DNA from 3 places in the Thermorhabdus hydrogeniformans genome. Region 1 is predicted to be linked to each of the others. Evidence: riboswitches for the same ligand, from Rfam matches in the RefSeq annotation. Region 1 holds a riboswitch; each other region holds the start of a gene.
What was found. Region 1 has a riboswitch for S-adenosylmethionine ahead of ACKX14_RS10205 (methionine ABC transporter ATP-binding protein). Riboswitches for the same ligand answer to the same signal wherever they lie in the genome.

Region 1 (5,744 bases):
GTGCCAGATTCCCCGGATGCTTTCCGGCAAAGAGCGAAACCACATCAAGGCCGTATTTTTCAATATCATCAAAAACCTTCAATACTATTTCCTTTAAACTCCGCCTGCCGTCAACGTATTTTGCGGCCGCGTACCTTATAATTTCTCCCACCGCAGCGGTCTGGCTCCTGTCCACCAGCTGTTCCACGTAGTCGAGCTCTATGTTCTCCCTGCCGTACTGCAGAGTGTCGATATCCCTGGTCCTGACCTTTTTCTTCTCCCTGAGCTCAAGCCCCTCTTTCATAATTATTCGCGGGGTTACGGAAATCGGCCTTCGGCCTATTTCCACCTGCCTGTGCGTCTTGAATTCCGCCGCTATCCTTTTAGCCTCAACGGTAACATCGCAGGGGATATAGTCCTGCATCTTTATAACGCAGTCGGCCACATCAAAGTAATCGCCGCTCCCGCCCATGACAAGAACCGTAGAGATGCCCATTTGTTCGTACAATTGGCGTACCCTGTCTATAAACGGGGTTATGGGCTCCTTGTCCTTTGATACCAGTTTTTGCATCCGGGCGTCTCTTATCATGAAATTAGTGGCCGATGTATCCTCGTCCAGGAGCAGCAGACTGGTGCCTATTTCAACGGCCTCCATTATGTTGGCCGCCTGGGATGTGCTGCCGCTGGCGTTTTCCGTGGAGAACCTCACGGTATCCTGGCCGTCGGGCAGGTTGGAAATAAACGGGCTGATGTCCACTTTTTCCACCCGGCGGCCGTCTTCGGCCCTTATTTTCACCGCATCTTCCACCGTCACTACGAATTCCCTGCCATCCCCCGGTATGTGGTTGTAAACGCCTCGCTGCAAGGCGGAAAGCAGGGTGGTCTTGCCGTGGTACCCGCCTCCCACTATGAGGGTAACGCCGGCCGGTATGCCCATGCCTGTTATTACTCCCGAGTTTGGCAGGTTGAAAGTCACCCTGAGGCTCTCCGGGGATTTGAAGGGCACCACCTTACCGCCCCTCATGGGCCTGTCGCTTATGCCGCTTTCCCTGGGCAAAATTGAGCCGTCGGCCACAAAGGCCACAAGGCCGCTTTTCTTGAGTCTTTCCCTGAGATATTCCTGGTCTTCGAAGAGTTCCACCCACTTTCCCGCCGTTTTTCCATCTATGCTTTTAAATAAAAGGGCCCTGTCTACTATTTGAGGCAGGTACTCCAACAACAGCGCAGCCGCTCCCCTCCCGTTAATGCGCCGGCCAAAGGCGGGTAAACCCACGCTCAGCCTGGCCTCCACGTAGTCTTTTTTCACAATTACCGCGGTCCGCTTTAAAATCTCCTGGTTGCCCCTGTCTATATAAATCTCCCCGCTTTTGCCGGTGCCGCTCACCCGCGGCAGCGTCCGGATGAAATCCGCCGCTTCCCTTGCCAGGAAATCCTCCAGCGCCGTGGTCCTTGCCGGTGTCTTATACAGCCGCTCGTCGATGCCTGCGGTTTTCATATCCACCCTTACTCTTATCCTGGATGGAGCGGCAAAAGGATCCCCCTGGACGTGGTCGATATACAGGTTAAAGTATCCGAAGTCGTATTCGCCCTGTATCTCCTTGTAAGCTTTATATCCCTTTCCGTCGATTCTGTCCAGTACTTTTTTCAAGTCGTCCTTATACTTCATCTCAACTTTCCTCCAACTAAAAGCGGTGCAAATATCTAAAGCTTTATGGTAATATTATACACCATACCCGGATCTATTTAAACCCCGGTTGTGTATTGATCTGCCTATTGACAAACAAAAAAAACCATGCTAATATTTTAAGCAACCAAAGTGAATATGCGGAAGAACTCTTATCAAGAGCAGGCTGAGGGACTGGCCCGATGACGCCCGGCAACCGGCAGCCGGCGGTCGACGAAAGCCGCGGCTGCAGCGGTGCTAATTCCTGCAGAACGCTGTGTTCTGACAGATGAGAGGATTCTTGAAAGCCTCTTCGTGTTGTCAGAAGGGGTTTTTTTATTTTTATTTTGGCAAAAGGAGGGTCTTCGGTGATCCACATCAGAAATCTCACGAAGATATATCATTCGGATTCGGGGGATATCAAGGCGCTGGACGGCGTTAACCTGGATATAAAAAAGGGCGATATTTTCGGTGTCATCGGCCTCAGCGGCGCCGGGAAAAGCACCCTTCTCCGCTGCATCAACATGCTTGAAAAGCCCACCTCCGGCTCCATAGAGATAGACGGTGTTGAAATGACCACCCTTACTCCCAATGAACTAAAGGAAATGCGAAAAAAAATAGGCATGATATTTCAGCATTTTAACCTGCTTTCTTCCAGGACCGTCAGGGGCAATGTCGCATTTCCCCTGGAGATTGCGGGTCTGGACAGAAAGACAATCAATGAAAAAGTGGAAAATCTTTTAGACCTTGTGGGACTTTCCGACAAGGCCGACAGCTATCCCTCTCAGCTTTCGGGCGGCCAGAAGCAGAGGGTGGGTATTGCCAGGGCCCTGGCCAACGATCCAAAGGTCCTGTTGTGCGACGAGGCCACTTCGGCCCTGGACCCACAGACGACTCTGTCCATTTTGAGCCTTCTGAGGGACATCAACAAGCAACTGGGAATCACCATAGTGCTGATAACTCACGAGATGAACGTCATCAAGCAGATCTGCCGCACGGTGGCGGTCATCGAGAAAAGCCGCGTGGTGGAACAGGGGCCCCTCCTGGAAGTATTTTCAAACCCCAGGACTGAAACCGCCCGCAATTTTTTGAAATCCATAACTCTATCGGAACTTCCCGAAGAGCTAAAAGACAGGATAAGGAACCTCGACCACGGGCACCTGGAAGGGAAAATCGTCAAAATCGGCTTTTTCGGCGAGATTACCGCCCAGCCCGTCATATCCAGCATCGTAAGAAAATTTGATGTGGACGTCAACATACTGTATGGCAACATCGACCACATCCAGGACACCCCCTACGGCACTCTTGTGGTAGAACTGAGGGGAAAGAACGGCGGGACCGCCGAGGCTTTTGAATACCTTAAAGGGCTGGGGCTCAATGTGGAGGTGATTGAAAATGTCTGAAACATTAAACCTGCTGCTGGTTTCCACATGGCAGACCATTTATATGGTGGCGGTGTCGGTTTTAATTGCAACGGTCTTTGGCATACCTCTGGGCATACTGCTGATGGTGACCGACAGGGGCCAGATACTGCAGAATATTCTTTTAAATAAAATACTTGGCACCATCGTAAACATATTTCGTTCCGTGCCCTTTATAATCCTGTTAATAGTCCTCATACCTTTCACGCGCCTTCTGGTGGGAAAGGCGATAGGAACTACAGCAGCCATCGTCCCCCTTTCGGTGGCGGCCATTCCCTTTATGGGCAGGCTCACCGAAACGGCATTGAGGGAAGTAAACCGCGGCGTCATAGAAGCGGCCCAGGCCATGGGAGCTTCGCCTTTTCAGATCATAACCAGGGTGCTGATCCCCGAGGCACTGCCTTCAATAGCCGCGGGGATTACCATAACCACCATAAATCTGGTGGGATATTCCGCCATGGCAGGCGTCATAGGAGGTGGTGGACTGGGAGATCTGGCTGTGAGATACGGGTATCAGCGCTTTATGCTTGACATCATGCTGTATACCGTGGTAATCCTGGTGGTCATGGTGCAGCTGACCCAGATGATAGGTGATTTCTTTGTAAGCCGGCTTTCAAAAAACCGGTAATTTAACATCTTATGTGTAAAAGACCCTTTGATTCAGGGGTGCTTTTGGCCATCTCGGGCAGCAGACTGATTCTCTACACCAAAATCAACTTTTAGTTTAAAACGAGGAGGAGATTTATGTGAGAAAGATTTTAACTCTGGTTTTGGTACTGGGTCTTATCGCCGCTCTTGTGGCAGGGTGCGGCGCAAAGCAGGGAGCCAGCTCCGGCGAACAATCTCAGAGCCAAAATTCCGGCGGCTCAAAGGTCGTAACCATTAAAGTAGGGGCTTCACCGGTACCCCATGCCGAAATATTAAATGTCGTAAAACCCATCCTCGAAAAAGAAGGAATCAAGCTGGATATTGTAGAATTTACGGATTATGTGCAACCCAACCTCAAACTGGCCGAGAAAGAACTGGATGCTAATTATTTCCAGCATATTCCGTATCTTGAAGACTTCTCAAAAGAACACAATCTTGACCTGACTTATATCGCTAAAGTCCATATCGAACCTATGGGAATTTATTCCAAAAAGATTAAAAACCTCAGTGAACTGAAAGAGGGAGCCACCATCGCCATACCCAACGACGCCACCAACGGTGGAAGAGCTCTGTTGCTCCTGCAATCGGCCGGAGTTATAAAATTAAAGGAAGGCACCGGCATTAAAGCCACCGTGGGGGATATCGCCGAAAACCCCAAAAACGTTAAAATATCAGAACTGGAGGCCGCCACTCTGCCGAGGGTACTGCAGGACGTGGATGCGGCGGTAATCAATACCAACTACGCCCTTGAGGCAAAACTTGTGCCCACCAAAGATGCTCTCTTCATCGAATCGGCGGATTCCCCCTATGTCAACATACTGGCGGTTCGCAAAGGCGACGAATCAAGACCCGAGCTTAAAAAACTGGCTGAGGCTTTGAATTCTCCTGAAGTTAAAAAATTCATCGAAGAAAAGTATAAAGGTTCAGTGGTGCCGGCCTTTTAAATGAAGAGGTGTGATGATGTTGTCAAAATCCGATAAAACCATCGGCGTAATTGCCGGCACGCCTGTGGACACCAGGATGGGAGTTGATTTTATACAAAAAAAGGGCCTCGCAGCGGTGGGTGTTCCCACCGCATCGGGACCCGAAGAGCAGAATCTGCTGCAGTTTCTGCACCCCGACGCTCTTGTTCAAAAAGTTATCTCTATCATCGATGACCTTGAAAAGCAGGGCATAAACAAGGTGATGATATACTGCAATTCTCTGGCCGCCGCAATAGACCTTGAACTCGTAAAGCGATCCCATCCGGGCACTTCTGTGGTCACTCCGCTGGACATATACCGCAGCCTGGCTTCAAGGTACAAAAGGTTGATGCTGTGGGCGGCCAACGGCCAGTGCCTGGCGGGAATAGAAAAAATCTTTTACGAGCGGAACCCGGCCGTACAAATCCTGGGGATTTCCATGCTCCCGGTGGTAATCGCCATTGAGAATCTGGAACCACCGGAATTCATCATTGAAAAATACGAGCTGGCGGGACTTCTCCCCCGCAGCCTTGAAGTAGATGGGCTGGTGCTCGGGTGCACCCATCTCCCCTACCTGAAACAAGTGCTGCAGGAGAGAACGAATATCCCCGTGATCGACCCCGCTGATGAAATGCTGGCACATCTATTGCACGGCGGCAATAAACGCGTTTAAAAGAATGACGGCGTGGAAATATGGAAGTATGGATGAAAAATCTGCCCTTCGAGCGGAAAGGGCCGCTATTTTCTGAAAAAACGCCTGAGCAGGGGAAACACTCCCGCTTCTTCCGTTACCACATAAATTCCTTGGCCGTTTTTGGGAACCAGTATGGCTCCTATGGAATTTATTCCTCCGGGATATGCGTTGATCTCGGGGTTTTTTGTTTCACCGAAACGGCTTTTTACGGTCATCCACACATAAGTGGGATACAAGGACATAATACTTCTCATGTCCTCCGGGCTGTTTACCGGCTGGCCGTTGACGGAAAGAATGACATCCCCGGGACCAATTCCGATTTTTTCCGCCGGCGAGCCTTTTACCACATCCAGGACCCGCACTCCCTCGGGAGGCGG
Region 2 (5,744 bases), on a different contig from region 1:
CTCGTCCCAGAGCTCGCATTCCCCGTAAGTCTTCTTCAGTCCGGTTAAAAAACACTCCTCGGTTTCCCCCGGCAGCGCCAGGCGGCACACTCCCTTTTCGGTGGAGGCCAGCATAAGCCTTCCTATTTTTGTATCGACCCGGCGGTAAAATATTGTGCGCATGAAACTCCCTCCCGGATTTTAATCATTATTCAGTTTTAAATTTCATCGTTCCCCACGGCTTTTTACACTGTAATTATACCATTTATATGTTTTTCCGGGCACCGTAAACTTGATATCATGCGACCGCTCGGTAAGCTTAACCGGAAAGTTTTTTTGCTGCACCCTCACAAACAGCAATTGAACAATCGCCCTTGTTCCGGAATTGACATGTGGTTTAAAATTGACATGTGGTTTAAATAAGATCCACCGAAGTCTCATTTATATGAGTTTGGCTCCGGATATTTTCCAGTATTTCCCTGACCATGGGAGCCAGCTGGTCAAAATCCACCAGAAAGGCGTCATGGCCCTGGCACGACTTTATCTCTCTGTATTCACCGTAGCCGCCGGCGGTGTTTAACCGCCTGATAAAACCTCTCATTTCCGCCGGAAAATACAGCATATCCGTATCTATGCCTATCATAAATACTCTGGCTTTGATGCGCCTTATGGCTTTTTCCAGGGAGCCGTAGGGTTCTGCGATGTCGTGCCGGTTCATCGCCCTCACAAGGCAGAGGTAAGTATTGGCATCAAAACGATTGACAAAAATCTCTCCCTGGTGCTCCAGATAGCTTTCCACCTGGAAAAGTCCCTTTTCCGGATCCATTTTCCTGTCAAACCTTCGCTCGAAAAGTTCGTCGCTTTTGTATGTGAGGGTACCTATCATCCTGGCCAGGGAAAGCCCTCTCACCGGCTGACCGACAGAATAGTAGTCTCCGTTTCTCCAGGCCGGGTCGTTCTCTATGGCCTTTATGCCCGCGTAATTGAAGGCAACGGCAAGCGGAGAGAGTTTATGGGTGGCGGCTATGGGCACTACCGCCTCCACAAAATCGGGAAAGGTCACCGCCCACTCCAGGGCTTGCATACCACCCATGGAACCACCGATGGCCATCCTTAATTTCTTTATCCCCAGGTAATCCAGCAAAATTTTTTGCAATCTTACCATATCCCGTATATTTATGGGAGGAAAACCCATGCCGTAAGGTACATTTGTTCGTGGATTAACGGAGGATGGGCCCGTGGTGCCCCTGCATCCTCCCAGGACATTGGAGCATATGACAAAATATCTGTCCGTATCCAGGGCCCGTCCGGTACCGATCATGGGGTCCCACCAGCCTGGTTTTGGGTCCCGGTTGGTGTAAACTCCCGCCGCATGTGCATCCCCTGTCAAGGCGTGCAAAACCAGGACGGCGTTATCTTTTTGCCGGTTTAATCTGCCGTAAGTCTCATAGGCCACCTGGATGTAATCGAAAGTATACCCGCTCTCGGTAGTGAATTCAATCTCCTCTTTTGTAAAGGAAAACAGACGCTCTTTAACTATCACGGGCTTCCTCCTTCCGGATGAATTAAACAGCCGCAAGGCCCCTTTCCAGATCCTCCAATATGTCCTCAATATCTTCGATACCAACGGATATTCTTATCATGTCTGGAGTGACTCCCGCCGCCAGTTGTTCTTCCGGGCTCAGTTGCTGGTGGGTGGTGCTGGCCGGGTGTATCACCAGAGACTTCGCGTCGCCCACATTTGCAAGATGAGAGAAAAGCCTCACGCTTTCTATAAATCTTTTTCCCGCTTCCAGACCCCCTTTAATTCCAAAGGTGAATATGGCTCCGGGGCCCTCCGGCAGGTATTTTTGGGCCAGCGGGTAATATGGGGACTCGGCAAGCCCCGGGTAATTGACCCACACGACTTTTGGATGATTATTGAGAAACTCCGCCGCCTTTTGGGCGTTTTCCACATGGCGCTGCATTCTCACGTGGAGAGTCTCCAGTCCCTGCAGCAGCAAAAAGGCATTGAAGGGACTCATGCAGGCTCCCATATCCCTGAGGAGCTGGGTTCTCGCTCTGGCTATATAGGCGGCTTTTCCGAAGACTTCGGTGTATACTATGCCGTGGTAACTGGGGTCCGGTTCGGTCAATTCGGGGAATTTACCATTTGTCCAGTCGAACTTCCCCGAGTCCACGATAATCCCTCCTATGCAGGTGCCGTGCCCGCCGATAAATTTCGTGGCGGAGTGCACCACTATGTCGGCACCGAATTCAAAGGGCCTGCACAGGTAGGGTGTGGCGAAGGTATTGTCCACGATAAGGGGTACGCCCGCATCATGGGCTATTTTTGCCACTTCTTCCACATCCAGGATGTCTATCTTCGGGTTGCCGATTATTTCCCCGTAAAGCGCTCTGGTCCGGGGCCCTATGGCCTTTCTATAATTTGCCGGGTCGCTGGGATCAACAAATTTTACTTGTATGCCCAGCCGTTTTAATGTCGATGCCAGAAGGTTATGAGTCCCGCCATACAGATTACTTGAAGAGACGATTTCATCTCCGGCCTTTGCGATATTCATTATGGAATAGGCTATGGCCGCCTGGCCGGAAGAAAGGGCCAGCGCCCCAACGCCGCCTTCGAGAGCGGCCATGCGTTTTTCCAGCACATCCTGCGTGGGGTTCATGATGCGGGTATATATATTTCCTTCCTCTTTCAGGGCAAACAGGTTTGCGGCATGTTCGGTACTCTTGAACACATAGGAGGTGGTCTGATAGATGGGTACCGCCCTGGACCCCGTAACGGGGTCCGCCTCCTGCCCCGCATGAAGGGCCAGCGTGTTGAATCTGTAATTTGTCATAATGATTCCTCCTCCGGTTTTTGTATAAAAAAAACCCCCTTCGATAAGAAGAGGGTTTTTGACCACCTTCCTCTTATCTCTCAAAACGCCTGGCGTTTTGCAGGAATTGGCACCATTTTAGAAGCAAAGCTTCTAACGGTTGCCGGGTTTCATAGGGCCAGTCCCTCCACCACTCTTGATAAGAGGTTTTACAACCTTTATCATATTCAATTTTTATTGATTATATCAGGGGATAAAACCGTTGTCAATATAAATTTATAGGGCGCAGTTAAGATCTAATTTTTTTAAGTTCTTCTACCAGTTTATCGTTGAGTATTCTTATATATGTACCTTTCATGCCCAGCGACCGCGATTCTATGACGCCGGCGCTTTCGAATTTTCTCAGGGCATTTACAATGACAGACCTGGTGATGCCGACCTTGTCGGCAATCTTGCTGGCCACCAGCAGCCCTTCATTTCCATCCAGTTCTTCAAAAATATGTTCCACCGCTTCCAGTTCCGAAAAGGACAGCGTCCCGATCGCCAGTTGGGCAATGGCTTTCTTGCGCGCCTCTTCCTCAATTTCTTCATTTTTTGACCTCAATATCTCCATGCCCACAACCGTTGCACTGTATTCCGCCAGGACCAGGTCCTCTTCGGTGAACTCCCTGCCAAATCTGGTTAAAACCAGCGTCCCCAACCTTTCCCCGCCGCCGTTAATCGGCACTATTGTCATCAACATGCCTGTGCCGGGACCCTGGGCAGTGCTTTCCTCAGCCATCTCAAGGGCATCCGGAGTTAGATTGGGCCTTGTCTCCCGGATCTCCAGCAGCCTGTCGTTATAATGTTTTGGAAAAACCTTTTCCTCCAGCACCATCTCCCGAACCGGATCGCCATCGGAGTCTTCCATCAAATAAAAGCCCAAAACCTTACCCTTCCGGCTGGCGACATAGGCGTTTACAGACAGCACCTCCCCCAGGATTTTGCATACCTCGTCGAAATCCACCGGGTACCCGGCCGTCCTCTGCAACAATTTGTTGATTTTCCTGGTTTTTTCTAATAAGTTCTCTGCCATAGTACTTCATCCTCCTCAAAATTACTCTTCAAATAAAATTATTAGCATAATTTACATGTTTTAAACTTCAAATATTACATTTTCACAAAAAATTGCACAATTGCTTGAATTCGCCTTAATGTTGAATGGACGTTTTTCCCCCTGAAAGGTTCGGATGTTTTTAAAAAAACAAAGGATCGATTAACTTAACTTAAAAATGGGCAACGGTACAAAAAAAATTTGTTAATATTAAATCTTAATACTTACGTATATAGTAAATATAATGGGCAAAGTACAGAATAATTTCAGTCAGGAGAATTGCGCTGATGTCTGCAGGAATTTTTCCTTTTTGTCCCGTTTCTCCGCCCAGGATGGCAAATAATATCAAAATGGTCCACCAGAACGCTCCGTTAGCCGCTTTGGCGGTGATAAACTCTTTGCGTTCATCGGGCTCTGCCGCCCAGACTTCCAGCTTTCCGGATTTTATTTGATTTATGCGTCTCACCGCCAGAGTGATCCCCGAAATATATGCGGCCGAACCTGTCAGCCAAATAAATGCTACCGGAGTATCAAGTTCCTGTTTTATAAAACTTATCACAAACCATATGGCGGCACCCGCGAGATATACGCCTCCGAACCACAGGTAACTGCGGAGGTGCTTTATAGCCCTATCCTGCATGCTGTTTTTCTTTGACATTATCATCAACTCCCATATAAAAATTTATTCCCAATCAGACGGTTCCAGGATGAAGATTTGTTCCATCGGAAGTTCAAAAATATTCGCCATTTTCAGTGCGAGAATTATCGAAGGTTTATAACGCCCCGTTTCAATGGCGTTAATGGTCTGGCGGGAGACATGCACTTTTTTCGCCAGCTGCTCCTGGGTTAATCCTTTCTCCTCTCTGAGTTTTTTAACATAGTTTTTTATAAAAGCCACCTCCCAACATCGGTGTAAAGTTAGCTTTACACCGATTATATCATTTGAACAAGGTTTTGTAAAGTATGCTTTACATCTCATGCATTAGAGTTGCGTCTATTCAGTGTCCAGAATACAAAAGTATTCTTCCAGTGGCAGCCAGAAAATCAGATTAAATGCGGTAAAAAGTTTAGTAGATTTAACTGCAGCATACCGACGGTATATTTTTGTAACCAGGTATCGCTTAAGTGCTTACTTTAACAATTCAGCCATAAAATTTATACTATTATTAGCGATATCTTAAGTCAAAAGGAAGTGATGGTGTGGAAAACTTTGTTTTCAAAAACCCCACAAAAATTATTTTCGGAAAGGGGACGGAGAAACTCATAGGGGAAGAAACCGCGCGGTATGAAAAGAAGGTCCTTTTTTGCTACGGCGGAGGGAGCATAAAGAGAACGGGGCTTTACGACAGGGTGGTAAAGTCGCTCAGGCAATCCGGCGTAGAGTTTGTGGAGCTGTCGGGCATCCAGCCCAATCCCCGTTTGAGCCTGGTGAGAGAGGGCATAAAATTGTGCCGGGAAAACTCCATCAAATTCATCCTGGCCGTGGGGGGCGGAAGCGTGATAGACACCGCCAAGGCCATCGCCGTCGGAGTGCCCTATGAAGGCGACGTATGGGATTTTTATTCAGGAAAGGCTAACGTCGAAGAGGCGCTGCCGGTAGGCGTCATTTTGACCATCCCCGCCACCGGGAGCGAAGCCAGCGACAGTTCGGTCATTACCAACGAAGAGGGATGGTTTAAAAGAGGCATACACAGCGAGCATATAAGGCCGGTTTTTTCCATATTAAATCCAGAACTTACATATACGCTGCCACCCTATCAGACGGCCTGCGGCGCCGCGGATATCATGGCCCACGTAATGGAAAGGTATTTTACCGATGTAAAACATGTGGATTTCACCGACAGGCTGTGCGA
Region 3 (5,744 bases), on a different contig from region 1:
ACTGCGCCCCCCACCACCACCTTGCACCGGGGGAATCGACTTTTTATCTCCCGAATTGTTTTTTCCATGGAAGGTATGCTGGTGGTCATAAGGGCACTGAGACCCACCAGCATCACATCGGGGTGTTTTTCTATTTCTCCCGCTATTGCCCCCGGATCCACATCTCTGCCCAGGTCTATAACTTCAAAGCCGTAGTTTTCCATTATCACCCTCACTATGTTTTTCCCCAGGTCGTGGATGTCGCCTTTGACCGTCGCCAGCACCACTTTCACGGCACTTTTTTTAAGTCCCGACGGGAAGCGCTTTTTTACTGCGTCGAAAGCCCGCCGGGCGGTTTCCGCCGACTGCATAAGCTGGGGGATAAAATATTCTCCGCTTTCATACTTTTCTCCCACCTCGTTCAGAGCGGGCACTAATATGCCGTCTATGATCTTCAAAGGCTCCATCCCCTTGCGGAACAATTCTTCCAGGTATTCTTCCACCGCCGCCCCGCGGCCCTCCACCACCGCTTTATACAGCTCCTTGTCCGCCCGTGTGCCGCCTGAGTTTATAGCCGCGTTATTCTCCCCGGCCCCCGATTTTACAAAGGCTATATATTCGGCCGCATTTTTGTCCCTCCCGGTCAGCACGCCGGCGGCCCTTACGACTTTCCACAACCCGTCATCCAGCGGGTTTATAATGGGAAGGTCCAGACCCGCCTCCAGCGCCATGGCCAGAAAAACGCCGTTTACGGCATTTCTTTCCGGAAGGCCGAAGGAAATATTGCTGACCCCCAGGACGGTGAGGCACCCCAGCTCTTCTTTGACCATCCTTATGGCTTTAACGGTTTCCATTGCCTGTTCCTGCCGGACTCCCGCCGTAAGGGTGAGACAGTCGATTATCACATCTTGCTTTGGAATGCCGTACCCGGCGGCGGCTTCTACGATCTTCTTTGCTATCTTAAATCTTTCCTCTGCCTTCTCGGGGATACCCCTCTCATCCATGGTAAGGCCTATGACGGCCGCCCCGTATTTTTTGACGAGGGGCAGTATTTTTTCAAGACTTCCGCCGGTGCCGTTTACCGAATTTACCAGCGCCCTGCCGCTGTATACCCTGAGGCCCGCTTCAATGGCATCGGGATTGCTGCTGTCAAGGCAAAGGGGAAGGTCTACAGTTTCCTGAAGGCGCAATACGGCCCTTTTCATTAAAGCCTGCTCATCTATGCCGGGAACTCCCAGATTCACATCCAGGATATGGGCCCCGGCCTTTTTCTGGGCAAGGGCCTCTTCCACCACGCGGTTTAAGGAACCGGCCTTCAGTTCTTCGGCCAGGAGCTTTTTTCCGGTGGGATTAATCCTCTCTCCTATGACCTTTACCGGTTTATCCCGGCATAAGAACACCGTCAGCCTGTCGGAACACAGGACGGTTTCGGATCCGGGCGTTATTTGCCGGGGTTTTCGCCCGCGGACTTTATCCTTCAGCAATCTTATATGTTCCGGGGTGGTGCCGCAGCAGCCCCCCAGCGCGTTTAATCCCGCATCCGCCAGCTTAACGCAGCTTTCGGCGAACTCTCGGGGTGAAAGGTGGTAAACGGTCCGGCCGTCGGCAAATTCCGGTATGCCGGCATTGGGCTGGACCAGAAGGGGGATATGGCGGTATCTTGCCATTTCAGCCAGGATCGCCGCCATTTTATCCGGGCCCAGGGAACAGTTTATCCCGACCACATCGGCGCCGATGGAGCCCAGGACAAAGAGGGCCGTGGCCGGGTCTGTGCCCGTGATGGTCCGGCCCGTCTCTTCGAAGGTCATGGTGACCGCCACCGGAATGTCGCAAAGCTCCCGGGCCGCCAGCACCGCAGCCCGGGCTTCCGAAAGCTGGCTCATGGTCTCCACCACTATCAAATCCGGCCCGGCCTCCAGGGCGCCGGCTATTTGCTCTTTAAAGACGTCTATGGCCTCCTCCAGGGCCGTAGGGCCGTACGGCTCCACAGGCATCCCCGTGGGGCCGACGGATAAAGCCACAAGAGCCTTTTCGCCCGAGGCCTTTTTTGCGATTTCCACCGCCCTTAAATTTATTTCTCTCACCCTGCCGGACATGCCGAAGTGGGAAAGTTTGACGCGGTTGGCCCCGAATGTATTTGTCTCTATTACGTCGGCTCCGGCCTCGATATAGGCCCTGTGAATATCCATTACCGCCTCCGGGCGGTAGACGTTCCAGGCTTCCGGGCACTCGCCGGCTTTCAGGCCCCGTTTGATAAGTTCGGTGCCCATGGCGCCGTCGAAAACCACTATTTTCTCTCTAATTGCTTCTAAAAAAGTCGACACACTTTTATCCTCCCAACGAAAATATTTCTTATTCCGAGGGCCCAGGCTCCTAAAACTTCCGACTGGAGGCCGATCACATTCCCGTCCCTGCAGGCTAAGTGGGGAATTGTTTCGACCCCCGTTCTTTCCTGAATTATATGCGCAAGGGGTATTGCCCCCATCCTCATATTGGCCATCGGGTTGTCGCAAATATTAACCGCATCCGCGTAATCTTCCAGTTCCCTTACATCAGCAAGAACTCTTTCCAGATCCGTGCCTTTTGGAGATGAAATTTCCACGGTAACAGTAAATAAACCTTTCTTCAACTTGTTTTTCAAGCCAGATTCCGTACGGCTGACTCCTTTCACAATATTTTTCATGTTTTTATATGAGCATTTCCCTTGCGCCCGGATTCTCTTCTTAACCGGCGATGAAACTGCCATATAAAAACTTGAGGCCTCTTCTCAAGATAAGAGGCCTCAATCTCTCCATCCGCAAGATCTCTTATCTTTCAGAAGACTATGCTTCTGCAGGAATTGGCACCATTTTAGAAGGGGGGCTTCTAACGGTTGCCGGGTTTCATCGGGCCAGTCCCTCCACCTCTCTTGATAAGAGGTTTTACAACCTTTATCGTATTCAGTTTTTTATGATTATATCAAGCAGGCCAAATTGCTGTCAATATAAAAATATATAAAATATGATTTAAAATTATGATTTTGATGCGGCTCCGGAAATATTTGCTGCAGTTTTTCTTGCTAGGCGATAAATTTAAAAAGCGCGGCTGTGGCTGGGGTGTAAAATCGGGGGTTGAATAAAACCCTGTAAAACTTAAATTTGCAAGCCCTTGCCAGGACCCTTTCCACCCTTTCAAAGGACATCTTTCCCCATGCCGTGGCAACGGTTTTTTCGAATTCCAGCCTCCGTGAAAAAATGCTCCTTATCCGCCGCTCGTAGCCGGTCAGGTCTCTGGATATGGCGCGGGCCGCTTCGATGCCGCTAATAACCGCCATATCTATACCCCCGCCATGCAGCGGTGATGTTAGCCCCGCCGCATCTCCCACCAGCAGGATGTTGTCGTAGATGAGCTTTTCCGGCATTTTCGAAGGGCAAATCCCGCCGAGGGATTTTATAACCCTGTAGCCGGGGCCGTCCAACCCTTCCCGCCTCATCACATCATCCAGCATGCCCCACAATTTCCGTTTATCCGCCGAATCAAAGTTGCCTATGCCCACATTGGCCGTCTCCCTCCCCTGTTCATCCTTTCCTTTCGGGAATATCCAGTAATAGCCCCAGAAATCCGGCAAAAAACCGACTTTAAGGCGGTTGCCGATGTGGGAGAAGTCTCCTTCCACAGTGTACTGGACCGTCCTGCCGCAGTGATTTTTATAAAAACCCGAAAAGCCGTAAACCCTGGAGGTTATTGAAGGCGCCCCGCTGGCGTCTATTATAAAATCGTAATCTCCCTTCAATTTTTTCAGGTCTTCTGGCTTAACCGGCGAGTCCTCTTTTATAATCACGCCCGTTTCCGCAGCCCTCTTCGCCAGTTCTTTTTGCCAGGTGCTCCTGTCTATCATCCATAAAAACAAAGGCCTTACGTCAAACCGGTATGTAGAACCTGCTTTTATAACAAGTTCTTCCACCTTGAACCTGACTCCGGCGCAGGGCTTACCCAGGCGTTTCAGTACATCAAAAAAGCCTTCTGCGCACCGGATATTTTCGCCTATTTTACCCTTTTCCATTAGAGTCACATCAAATCCGTGTTTTGCCGCCTCGGCAGCGGCATAAAGGCCTCCCGGCCCTCCGCCGATAACCAGAACTCTGGCCACAACAATCCACTCCCTGAGACCCGTAGTTTTTACGAAAATTTACCTTCGAAGAAAAATTCCAAGGATACTCCTTATTATCAGAAAAAAAACTACTCCCGCCATTATAAGAAAAAAGATAATGGACAAATCCAGAAACCAGCCAAAAGTTATGTTCATGCAATGCCCTCCTTCATTTAAAAAAGGCCTTCATTTCAACCACCTGTCTATGTGCTGTTTAATCGTCAAAACACCTTTAAACAGATCGCCCTTTTCCTTAGCCCTCGCGGGCATGTTCCTAATGTGGAACATTTGCGGCACAACCCCCTGTTTCAGCTCCTCCCAGGTCACCGGGCACGAAACAGGCGCCCCCTTTTTCGGGCGCGGGCTGTAGGGGGCCACTATGGTCTTGCCTCTCACGTTTTGCAGGTAATCCAGGTACATCTTGCCTTCTCTCTTATCCACACTGCGTTCGGTGGTGGTTATATCGGGGAAGGTCTTTTCCAGAACTTTGCAGAAAAACCGGGCAAAAACCCGCACTTCTTCGTACGTGTATTTGGGCTCTATGGGGATATAAACCTGCAGCCCCGTGGCCCCGGAAGTTTTGGGAAATCCCACCAGACCGGACATGTCCAGCAGCTTTTTCAAGGCCAGGGCCACTTCCCTGGCATCCTCGAAATTGGTGTCCTCCATTGGGTCAAAGTCAAACACCACAAAATCCGGGTATTCCACCGAACCTATTCTGGAGAGCCAGGGGTGCAGCTCTATGCTGGCCTGGTTGGCCGCCCATAGCAAACTTCGAGTGTCGTTTATAACGGCGTACCGCACCGTTTTCTCATCATGGAAATCCTCGTAAGTTTTAAGCCAGTCAGGGGCGTATTCCGGGATATTCTTTTGGTAGAAGGCTTTGCCGTATATGCCGTCCGGATACCGGGTAAAAACCATGGGGCGGTCTTTTAGATGGGGCAATATAAACGGAGCCATTTCTGTATAGTAGTTTATAAACTCGGCTTTGGTAATGCCGTCTTCGGGCCACAACACCTTTGAAAGGTTTGTGAGGTTGAGTTTTTCATTTTCCACATAAACCAGCGGCAAAACAGACACCTGCCCCAAACACATTTTCAAATTCCATCGGGGTCTATAAAGTTATGATTCCCTTTTAAGGGCTTTTTAACAACCCGTGCAGGCCTGTTCCATTTTTGCCGCAAACTCAAGATTTTCGTTTTACAGATATTTCTCCACCGCCAAGGCCGCACCCCTGTCCTCAAATCCCGGAAGAGCAGTTTAATTTACTTCTATTATACCAAAAATCCCGGAGTACAAATTTTAAAAAATCTCGAAAGCGGGCATCCTATTTAAATAAAGAACGGTCATTAATCAGTAACGCTTATATCTAGAAACTTACAGTCGGGAAAATAAAAAATCGATTTATCAGGGAGCGGACATGTTGCTTACACCCGTTATTCCGTTTGAACCAATACGTGCGGAAAAAATACCGGCCGGAGAGCGGTGGATAGCCCAGGTTAAGTGGGACGGCGTCCGCGTCCTCACTTACTATGATGGAAATGAGGTCAGGTTGTTCAACCGCAGGCGAAATGAAAGGACCGTGCAGTATCCGGAATTCCTCGATATCGCTCGATATTGTTCCGCTTCATCGGTC

Region 2: another riboswitch for S-adenosylmethionine. It lies ahead of ACKX14_RS09885 (homocysteine synthase); the one in region 1 lies ahead of ACKX14_RS10205 (methionine ABC transporter ATP-binding protein).
Region 3: another riboswitch for S-adenosylmethionine. It lies ahead of ACKX14_RS04240 (methylenetetrahydrofolate reductase); the one in region 1 lies ahead of ACKX14_RS10205 (methionine ABC transporter ATP-binding protein).

What each region holds. Positions count from the first base shown of each region.
Region 1 is NZ_JBJYKD010000019.1:25,142-30,885, reverse strand. Features, by position in the region: gene ACKX14_RS10210 (ABC-ATPase domain-containing protein) at 1-1,645, opposite strand, end outside; SAM riboswitch class I at 1,813-1,938, shown strand; gene ACKX14_RS10205 (methionine ABC transporter ATP-binding protein) at 2,011-3,045, shown strand; gene ACKX14_RS10200 (methionine ABC transporter permease) at 3,038-3,691, shown strand; gene ACKX14_RS10195 (MetQ/NlpA family ABC transporter substrate-binding protein) at 3,810-4,655, shown strand; gene ACKX14_RS10190 (Asp/Glu racemase) at 4,675-5,346, shown strand; gene ACKX14_RS10185 (PDZ domain-containing protein) at 5,412-5,744, opposite strand, start outside.
Region 2 is NZ_JBJYKD010000018.1:14,066-19,809, forward strand. Features, by position in the region: gene ACKX14_RS09875 (methylated-DNA--[protein]-cysteine S-methyltransferase) at 1-162, opposite strand, end outside; gene metX (homoserine O-acetyltransferase MetX) at 395-1,522, opposite strand; gene ACKX14_RS09885 (homocysteine synthase) at 1,545-2,819, opposite strand; SAM riboswitch class I at 2,890-3,004, opposite strand; gene codY (GTP-sensing pleiotropic transcriptional regulator CodY) at 3,088-3,873, opposite strand; gene ACKX14_RS09895 (hypothetical protein) at 4,109-4,549, opposite strand; gene ACKX14_RS09900 (helix-turn-helix transcriptional regulator) at 4,574-4,789, opposite strand; gene ACKX14_RS09905 (iron-containing alcohol dehydrogenase) at 5,092-5,744, shown strand, end outside.
Region 3 is NZ_JBJYKD010000006.1:32,396-38,139, reverse strand. Features, by position in the region: gene ACKX14_RS04245 (homocysteine S-methyltransferase family protein) at 1-2,303, opposite strand, end outside; gene ACKX14_RS04240 (methylenetetrahydrofolate reductase) at 2,288-2,725, opposite strand; SAM riboswitch class I at 2,784-2,897, opposite strand; gene ACKX14_RS04235 (NAD(P)/FAD-dependent oxidoreductase) at 3,038-4,108, opposite strand; gene ligD (non-homologous end-joining DNA ligase) at 4,295-5,188, opposite strand; gene ACKX14_RS04225 (ATP-dependent DNA ligase) at 5,529-5,744, shown strand, end outside.